DNA from 2 places in the Microbacterium faecale genome. Region 2 is predicted to be linked to the other one. Evidence: predicted binding sites of a transcription regulator. Region 2 holds the regulator's gene; the other holds the start of a gene.

Region 1 (4,207 bases), on a different contig from region 2:
CGCGCGGACAGCGGCGACGAGCTTCCCATCGCGGATGTCGCAGCGAGCTTCCGTGAGGCGGTCGTCGATGTCCTCGTCACCAAGGCTCTGGACGCGTGCTCGGAGCGCGGCGTCCCTCGCCTGCTGCTCGGCGGGGGAGTGATCGCCAATCGGCGGCTCCGCGACGTCGCGCTCGAACGTGCCGCGGATGCGGGCGTGGCCGTGCGGATCCCGCCGCTCAGTCTGTGCACCGACAACGGCGCGATGATCGCGGCGCTCGCGTCGCAGCTCATCATGGATGGCCGCGCGCCGTCGACCCTCGCGTTCGGGGCGGATTCGACGCTCCCCGTCACGGAGATTCAGGTCGCGTCCCGCGAGGCGGCGGTCGCGTGACCGACACGACGTCACACGAGACGCTCCCCGGCCGAGGCGCCGAGGAGCGCAAGTCCGTGGCAGATCCCACCACCTCAGGCCCGATCGAGGTCGTCGCGGCCGAGACGTTCGGCTGGATCCACCCGGACGTCGCGGACCGCCCGCGTGCACGACGCGCCCGTCAGCAGAACGTCACGCGCTTCGGCCTCGTCGCGGTGACGCTCGCCGTGATCGGCGTCGTCGTGTCATGGTTCGGACCGTGGGGCGCAGGTTTCGGCCTCGTCGGTGCCGTGCTCGGCGTCGTCGCGCTGGCTCGGCGAGCGCAGCCACGCGGGTGGTGCTGGACGGCGATCGGCGCGGGCATCGCCTCAGCCGCCTTCAGTGCGTACTGGGTCCTGTGGGCGCTCACCCAGCTCGAACAGCTTCCCGTCTAAGACGACGAGTCTGCCGCGGGATCCACGACCACGCGGGAACGAGCGAGCTCCTGCGGACGCTGCGTCGCGATGAACTTCAGCAGCTGCTCTCGGACACGGCACTGCAGGAACCAGAGGAGGTCGGCGTCGGCCGCTGTCATCGACGCGCGCAGCTTCGCGACGCCACCCGTCGCATCGGAGACGATGAGACCCCAGCTGCGCCGGTCCCACTCGGGGGCGGCATCCACGATCCGCTCCAGCTCGGCGCGGACGGCGTCGACGTCCACCGTGTAATCGGCGTCGAGGAATACGGTGCCGGTGACCGCGCTCTGGTTGCGCGTCCAGTTCGTGTACGGCGTCGTCGTGAAGTAGGTCGACGGCATGATGTGACGCCGGTCGTCCCAGATCTGGACGACGACGTACGTCAGCGTGATCTCCTCGATCGTGCCGTACTGACCGTCGACTTCGACGGTGTCGCCGACCTTGAGCGCATTCGTGAACGCGAGTTGGATGCCCGCGACGACGTTGCCCAGCGTCGACTGCGCGGCGAGACCGGCCACGATGGACGCGACACCAGCGGACGCGAACAACGACGCCCCGAATGTCTCGGCGCCGGGGATCGTCAGGAGCATCGCGGCGACGGTCAGGACCGCGACCAGCGCCATCACGAGTCGTCGGATCATCCGCAGCTGCGTGCGACGGCGCCGCGCGATGAACTCGTCGTACCCGGAAGCCTCCTGTTTGACGCTCGCCCCGTCGATGAGGAACACGAGGACCTTGCCGATGATCCAGCCGACCACGGCGATGATGGCGAGCGTGAGGGCGTAGCTCAGCGCTCCGCGCAGCGTCTCGAACCCGTCCGGGAAGAGCGTCACGACGGTCGCCTTCGCACCGACGACGACGAACAGCCAGAAGATCGGCTGTGAGAAGCGGGTGTTGAGCTCGGCGAAGACGCGCGCTCGGCGGCCGAGCCGGTTCGTCACCGCCTTGAAGACCCAGACGACGACGAAGGCGACGACCACGACCACGGCGATCGCGATCGCGACGGCGCCCCAGGCCGTCCAGGGGTTTGCGGTCACACTCTCTGCGATGTCGCTCACGTCAGAATGCATGCCCCCACCCTAAAGAGGATCCCCGACAGACGAAGAACCCCGGATGCAATGCATCCGGGGTTCTCAGTCGATCGTGAGCGTCAGCGCTCGACGATGGCGAGCACGTCGCGCGCAGAGAGCACGAGGTACTCGTCAGCGCCGAACTTCACTTCGGTGCCGCCGTACTTGCTGTACAGAACGACGTCCCCGGCCGACACGTCGAGCGGAACGCGGTTGCCGTTGTCGTCGATGCGACCCGGTCCGACCGCCACGACCTCGCCCTCCTGGGGCTTCTCCTTGGCGGTGTCGGGAATGACGAGACCGCTGGCCGTGGTCTGCTCAGCCTCGACCTGCTTGATGACGATGCGGTCTTCGAGCGGCTTGATGGAAACCGACACGGTGTACCTCTGCTTTCCTGTCCTGACAGAAGACGTAAGGTTCGCACTCTCACCCCGAGAGTGCTAATGATTAGTGTATGACGGCGGTTGGCACTCTCGCAACGTGAGTGCCAATGCGGGGCCACCTTCTACGCTGGAGGAATGGACCACGCTGAGCTCGACGCGCTGCTCACCCGCGACGCGATGCGGCTCATCGATGAGCTGGACCCCGTCGAGACGACCTCCGACGTGGCGCGTACGGTCTCGCGGCTGCGCGCGGCAGGGCACGGCCCCGACCTCGTCTCCGCCGTCGTCGGACAGGTGCGGCTGCGGCAGCGCGCCCGCGCGAAGTTCGGGGAGTTCGCGGACCGGATGCTCTTCACTCGCGCGGGGCTCGAACAGGCGACGCGCATGGCGGTGTCGGCGCATCACGCCGGGCGATTCATCGACGCCGGCGTGACGCGCGTTGCCGACCTGGGCTGCGGCATCGGCGGCGACAGCCTCGCCTTCGCCTCCCTCGGCCTCGGGGTCCTCGCCGTCGACGCCGACGAGGTCACGGCGGCCCTCGCCGCATACAACCTGGCGCCGTTCCGGGATGGCGGTCGTGTCGACGTGCGCCACGGACGCGCGGAGGAGACCGGCCTCGAGGGGATCGACGCGATCTGGCTCGATCCGGCGCGCCGGACCTCCGGCCACACGGAGACCCGGCGGCTCTCCGCCGACGATTACTCGCCATCCCTGACCTGGGCGTTCGACCTCGCGCGTCGTCTGCCAACGGGCATGAAGCTCGGTCCGGCCCACGATCGCGACGCCCTGCCCGCCGATGCCGAAACCCAGTGGATCAGTGTCGACGGCTCGACCGTCGAACTCGTCGTGTGGACGGGCGCGCTCGCACGCGACGGCGTGCGTCGTGCCGCGCTCGTGCTCCGCGACGGATCCGCGCGCGAGCTCACCGCGTCCGCGGATACGGAGGACGAGCCCGTGCGCGCACTCGGCGCGTACCTCCACGAGCCCGAGGGGGCCGTGATCCGTGCACGGCTCGTCGGCGACGTCGCCCGCGAGCTCGACGCGGGCCCCGTCTCGGAACGGATCGCGTACCTCACCGGCGACGCGGCGAGGACGAGCGTCTTCGCGTCGACGTTCCGCGTGCGCGAGACGCTGTCGACGGATCCGAAACGGCTCGCGCGCGAGCTGCGGGCGCGCGACATCGGCACGCTCGAGATCAAGAAGCGCGGCGTCGACGTGGATCCCGCCGCCTTGCGCCGCCGACTCAAGCTGTCGGGTAGCGAATCGGCGACCCTCATCCTCACGCGGATCGGCGACAAGCGCACCGCGATCCTCGCCGACCGCGTCACCTCGTGACCCCGCCATTGGGTCGCCAAAGAATGCAGGTACGCACCCCGCGCGCCTGCAAAGTGTGGCGACCCTGTTCGTAGGGCAGCGCGGCGCTCGCCCAGGTGGAACGCCATAGAATGGCCCCACCCGACTGCGCGCACCAGGAGACCACCCCATGACGGATCACGATCCCTTCGGCTTCATCGGACTCACCTACGACGACGTGCTGCTCCTGCCGGGGCACACCGACGTCATCCCCAGTGAGGCAGAGACCTCCTCGCAGCTGACGAGGCGGATCCGGGTCGAGATGCCGCTGCTCTCCGCGGCGATGGACACGGTGACCGAGAGCCGGATGGCGATCGCGATCGCCCGTCAGGGCGGTATGGGGATCCTGCATCGCAACATGTCGATCGAGGAGCAGGCGGCCGCGGTCGACCGCGTCAAGCGCAGCGAATCGGGCATGGTCACCGACCCCATCACGATCGAGCCCAGTGCGACGCTCGCCGAGCTCGACGCGGCCTGCGCCGAGTACCGCATCTCCGGTCTCCCGGTCGTGGATGGCAACGGCAAACTCGTCGGCATCGTCACCAACCGCGACATGCGGTTCGTGTCCGACGAAGACAAGAAGACGACGCTCGTC
Region 2 (4,207 bases):
CAGCATGCGCAGGGCGACCTTCCGAGACCAGACGGTCGACTATGCGGCGGTCGGTGCCTCCCAGGCGGCCGATCTGCTGCAGTTTCCGCCGGAGAAGTCCATCCCCGCCGTCAATTCGTGGCGGATCGGGAGCGGCGAGGAACGCTTCCGCAAAGCGGCCGACGACCTGCTCTCCTGGCGCGTCGTCACGGGCGCCGGTCTGGAGCTCACCGACGTCCGCCCCTCGTCGGGGCCCGGTTATACGGGCGTGAGCTTCGCCCCCGACGGCGCCCCGGTGGCCCCGACGAAGAGCGACGCGGATCAGCCGTACACCCAAGACGGCGTGCCGTACGTCACGGCGGGGGCGACCGCGCACCTGACCGGGCGTGCACGCGGGCGCAAGGCCAACGGCGACTACCGCGTCATCTTCGTTGCGGAGGAGTCGCGGCGCACGGCGTTCGCGATCGGCACCGTCGACGCGACGATCGTCAGCGGTGAGGTGCTCTTCAGCGTCGAATGGCGCGGCGACGACGAGGTCTGGTTCGAAGTGCGGGCGTTCGACGTACCGGTCGGCTGGGTGTACCGAGTGTTCCGTCGTCTCGTGCGGCGCCGACGCCGCCTGATGAACTCCGCCTACCTGCGCGCGGTCTCACCGCTGTTCGCGTAATGGCCTCGCGGCTCCCGCTCGGCGACCCCGCCCCACACGACGGACTGCTGCCCCCGAGTGCGCGCGTCGATGCCGACACCGATTTCGGCGTCTACCTGCACGTTCCCTTCTGTCGCGTGCGGTGCGGGTACTGCGACTTCAACACCTACACGTCCACGGAACTGCGCGGCGCGCGTCAGGACCAATACGCCGACACGCTCCTCGACGAGGTGGCGCTGGCGCGCGACGTGCTCGCTGACGCCGGTCCGGCCCGCCCTGCCCGCACGGTCTTCTTCGGAGGCGGAACGCCGACGCTGTTGCCGGCCGGCGACCTCGCGCGGATGCTCGACGGCGTGCGGGACGCCTTCGGCGTGCACGATGACGCCGAGATCACGGTCGAGGCAAACCCGGACACCGTGACCGCGGAGGTCGTCGACCGTCTCGCCGTGGCCGGCGTGACCCGAATGTCGGTCGGGATGCAGTCGGCCGTGCCGCACGTACTCGCCGCGCTCGACCGCACGCACGACAGGGAGAACGTCGGCACCGCGGTCGAGCTCGCCCGTGGCGCGGGCCTCGAGGTGAGCGTCGATCTCATCTATGGCGCGCCCGGGGAGACGCTGGACGACTGGCGCGAATCGGTCGAGACCGCACTGTCTCACCGTCCGGACCATATCTCGGCGTATGCCCTCATCGTGGAGGAGGGAACGAAGCTGCACCGTCAGATCGCACGCGGCGACGTGGTCGCTCCCGACGACGATCTCCAGGCCGATATGTATGAGCTCGCCGACGACGCGTTCCAGGCCGCCGGTCTCGAGTGGTATGAGGTGTCGAACTGGTCCACCAGCGTCGGGAAGCGCTCGCGACACAATCTCGCGTACTGGCGCGGAACGGACTGGTGGGGCTTCGGTCCGGGGGCGCACAGCCATGTGGCCGGGGTGCGCTGGTGGAACGTCAAACATCCGGCGGCCTACGCACAGCGACTGGCCTCCGGATCCTCGCCAGCTGCGGGCCGCGAGACGCTGGACGACGGCCAGCGCGCCCTCGAGCGGGTGCTGCTGCAGACGCGGATCCGCGAGGGCATGCCGACCGCGGAGCTCGCCGCCGCCGCGCGTCCGGCCGTCGCCGGTCTCGTGGCCGACGGGCTCGTCGACGGGCGCGCCGCTATCGGCGGACGCGTCGTCCTCACGCGTCGCGGGCGGCTGCTTGCCGACGCGGTCGTGCACGCCCTCACCGAGGGGTGAGGCCCCAGCGAGTAGACTTGGCACTCGAACCGAGCGAGTGCCAGGAACGAGAGGAGCGCCCATGGTCAGCGATCGCGGACTCCAGGTGCTGCGCGCCATCGTGACTGACTACGTCGATACACACGAACCCGTCGGCAGCAGAGCGATCGTCGATCGCCACTCCTTCGGTGTCTCCGCGGCGACGATCCGCAATGACATGGCGGCGCTCGAGGAAGAAGAGCTGATCGCTCAGCCGCACACGTCGTCGGGCCGCGTGCCGACCGACAAGGGCTACCGCGCGTTCGTCGACCACCTCGCGGATGTCCGTCCGCTGTCGCCCGCCCAGCGCGTCGCGATCGAGTCGTTCCTCGCGGATCCGGCTGATCTCGATGATCTGCTCTCGCGCACCGTGCGCCTGCTGACGCAGCTCACCGGGCAGGTGGCGCTTGTGCAATACCCGTCGTTCGCACGAGCGACCGTGACGCACCTGCAGCTGGTCGCGCTCGACGTGCGACGCGTGCTCGTAATCCTCGTGACCGACACCGGTCGCGTCTCGCAGCGGCTCACCGTGCTCGAGCACGACATCGACGCGGTGGCGCTCGACCGGATCCTCGCACGGCTGCAGCCCCTGGTCGTCGGCCGCCTCGCGGGCGAGTCCGCTGACCTGGCCGCAGGCGCTCACGCCCAGGCGTCCACGACCGACACCGGAGAGATGGCGCTGACCGCCATCACCTCGGCGATCGCGGAAGAGCTGGACGAGTTCCGGCAGAACCGCCTCGTGATGGCGGGCAGCGCCACGCTCGCGCGGCGCGGCGCCGACTTCCGCGGCAGCATCCATCCGCTTCTCGAGGCCATCGAAGAGCAGGTGACGCTGCTGCGCCTGATGAGCGAGATGGCGGCCGATGACAATGGCCTCGCGACGAGCATCGGACGCGAGAACGAGCCGTTCGGGCTCGGCGAGGCGTCGATCGTGGCGAGCGAGTACGACGCGACCGTCGGACGCGCCCGCGTCGGGCTCATGGGGCCGACGCGCATGGACTATCCCCGCAACCTGGCCTCGGCCCGCGCGGTCGCGCGGTACCTCACCAGGGTGCTCGAAGAGGACGAGAGTCGCTGAGCGCGGCTCCAGACGACAGACACGAGGCAGAACACGCGGATCCTCCGCGGAAAGGTGACCTGTGGCAGACCATTACGACGTGCTGGGCGTTTCGCGCGAGGCGAGCGCCGAGGAGATCAAGAAGGCGTATCGCAAGCTCGCCCGACGCCTCCACCCGGATGTGAACGCGACGCCCGAAGCAGCGGAGGAGTTCAAGAACGTCACACACGCGTACGACGTGCTGAGCGACCCCGAACAGCGTCGCCGCTACGACATGGGTGGCGACGAGCAGATGGGCGGCTTCGGCGGATTCGGGGGCTTCGGCGACGTCTTCGAGGCGTTCTTCGGAGCCGCTGGCGGGGGTGGTCGGCAGGGCCGGCCGCGGTCCCGCCGCGCGAAGGGCGAGGACGCGCTCGTGCGGCTTTCGCTCGAATTGGGCGACGTCGTGTTCGGCACGCGCCGCGAGGTCGAGATCGATACTGCGGTGCTCTGCGACACCTGCCAGGGATCGTGCTGCCAGCCCGGCACCGAGCCCGAGCGCTGCGACGTCTGCGGTGGCTCCGGTCACGTCCAGCGTCAGGTGCGCAGCCTCCTCGGTAACGTCGTCACGCAGCAGCCGTGCGGGTCCTGCCAGGGCTTCGGCACCCGCATCCCGCACCCGTGTACGACCTGCCAGGGACAGGGACGCGTGCGCTCGCGTCGCACGGTCGGGCTCGACATCCCCGCGGGTGTCGAGACGGGGCTTCGCCTGCAGTTGCCTGGTTCGGGCGAGGTCGGCCCGGCCGGCGGCCCGAACGGAGACCTGTACGTGGAGGTCCACGTCGAACCGCACGCAGTCTTCAGCCGCGAGAGCGACGACCTCCTCGCGACGCTCGAGGTGTCGATGACCGACGCGATCCTTGGAACGACCACCTCAATCGACGGCCTCGACGGCGCGGTGGAACTCGAGATCCGACCGGGCATCCAGTCAGGCGATGTGCTCAAGATCGCCGATCGCGGTATCACGGGCCTGCGCTCGAAGCGCCGCGGTGACCTGCGGGTCGCCGTGCAGGTCGTGACACCGACGAAGGTTGACCACAAGACGCGGCAACTCGTCGAGGAACTGGCCACCCGCACGAAGGCCCCGGATCCCCGGCTTGCCGAGCACCAGCAGGGTCTGTTCTCGAAGCTCCGCGACCGATTCCGCGCCTGAGACGCCGATGGCCCTCCACTTCATCGACGAATCCGTCACCGCTGTCGCTGGCGACACGATCGCGCTGGCGGGCG

What was found. Region 2 encodes HrcA, which represses chaperone genes, less so after heat shock. Its sites were predicted from a motif close to TTNGCACTCGNNNNNNNCGAGTGCNAA; they were not measured.
Region 1: groES (co-chaperone GroES) is a predicted target of HrcA. The motif match lies at 2,341-2,367, and genes of this name have one in related genera.

The regions. Positions count from the first base shown of each region.
Region 1 is NZ_BMHO01000002.1:195,361-199,567, reverse strand. It holds gene tsaD (tRNA (adenosine(37)-N6)-threonylcarbamoyltransferase complex transferase subunit TsaD) at 1-372, shown strand, start outside; gene IEW87_RS13885 (hypothetical protein) at 369-785, shown strand; gene IEW87_RS13880 (mechanosensitive ion channel family protein) at 782-1,876, opposite strand; gene groES (co-chaperone GroES) at 1,957-2,253, opposite strand; gene IEW87_RS13870 (class I SAM-dependent methyltransferase) at 2,395-3,594, shown strand; gene guaB (IMP dehydrogenase) at 3,743-4,207, shown strand, end outside.
Region 2 is NZ_BMHO01000001.1:2,143,954-2,148,160, reverse strand. It holds gene IEW87_RS10170 (DUF1990 domain-containing protein) at 5-646, shown strand; gene hemW (radical SAM family heme chaperone HemW) at 646-1,866, shown strand; gene hrcA (heat-inducible transcriptional repressor HrcA) at 1,928-2,962, shown strand; gene dnaJ (molecular chaperone DnaJ) at 3,024-4,133, shown strand; gene IEW87_RS10150 (16S rRNA (uracil(1498)-N(3))-methyltransferase) at 4,141-4,207, shown strand, end outside.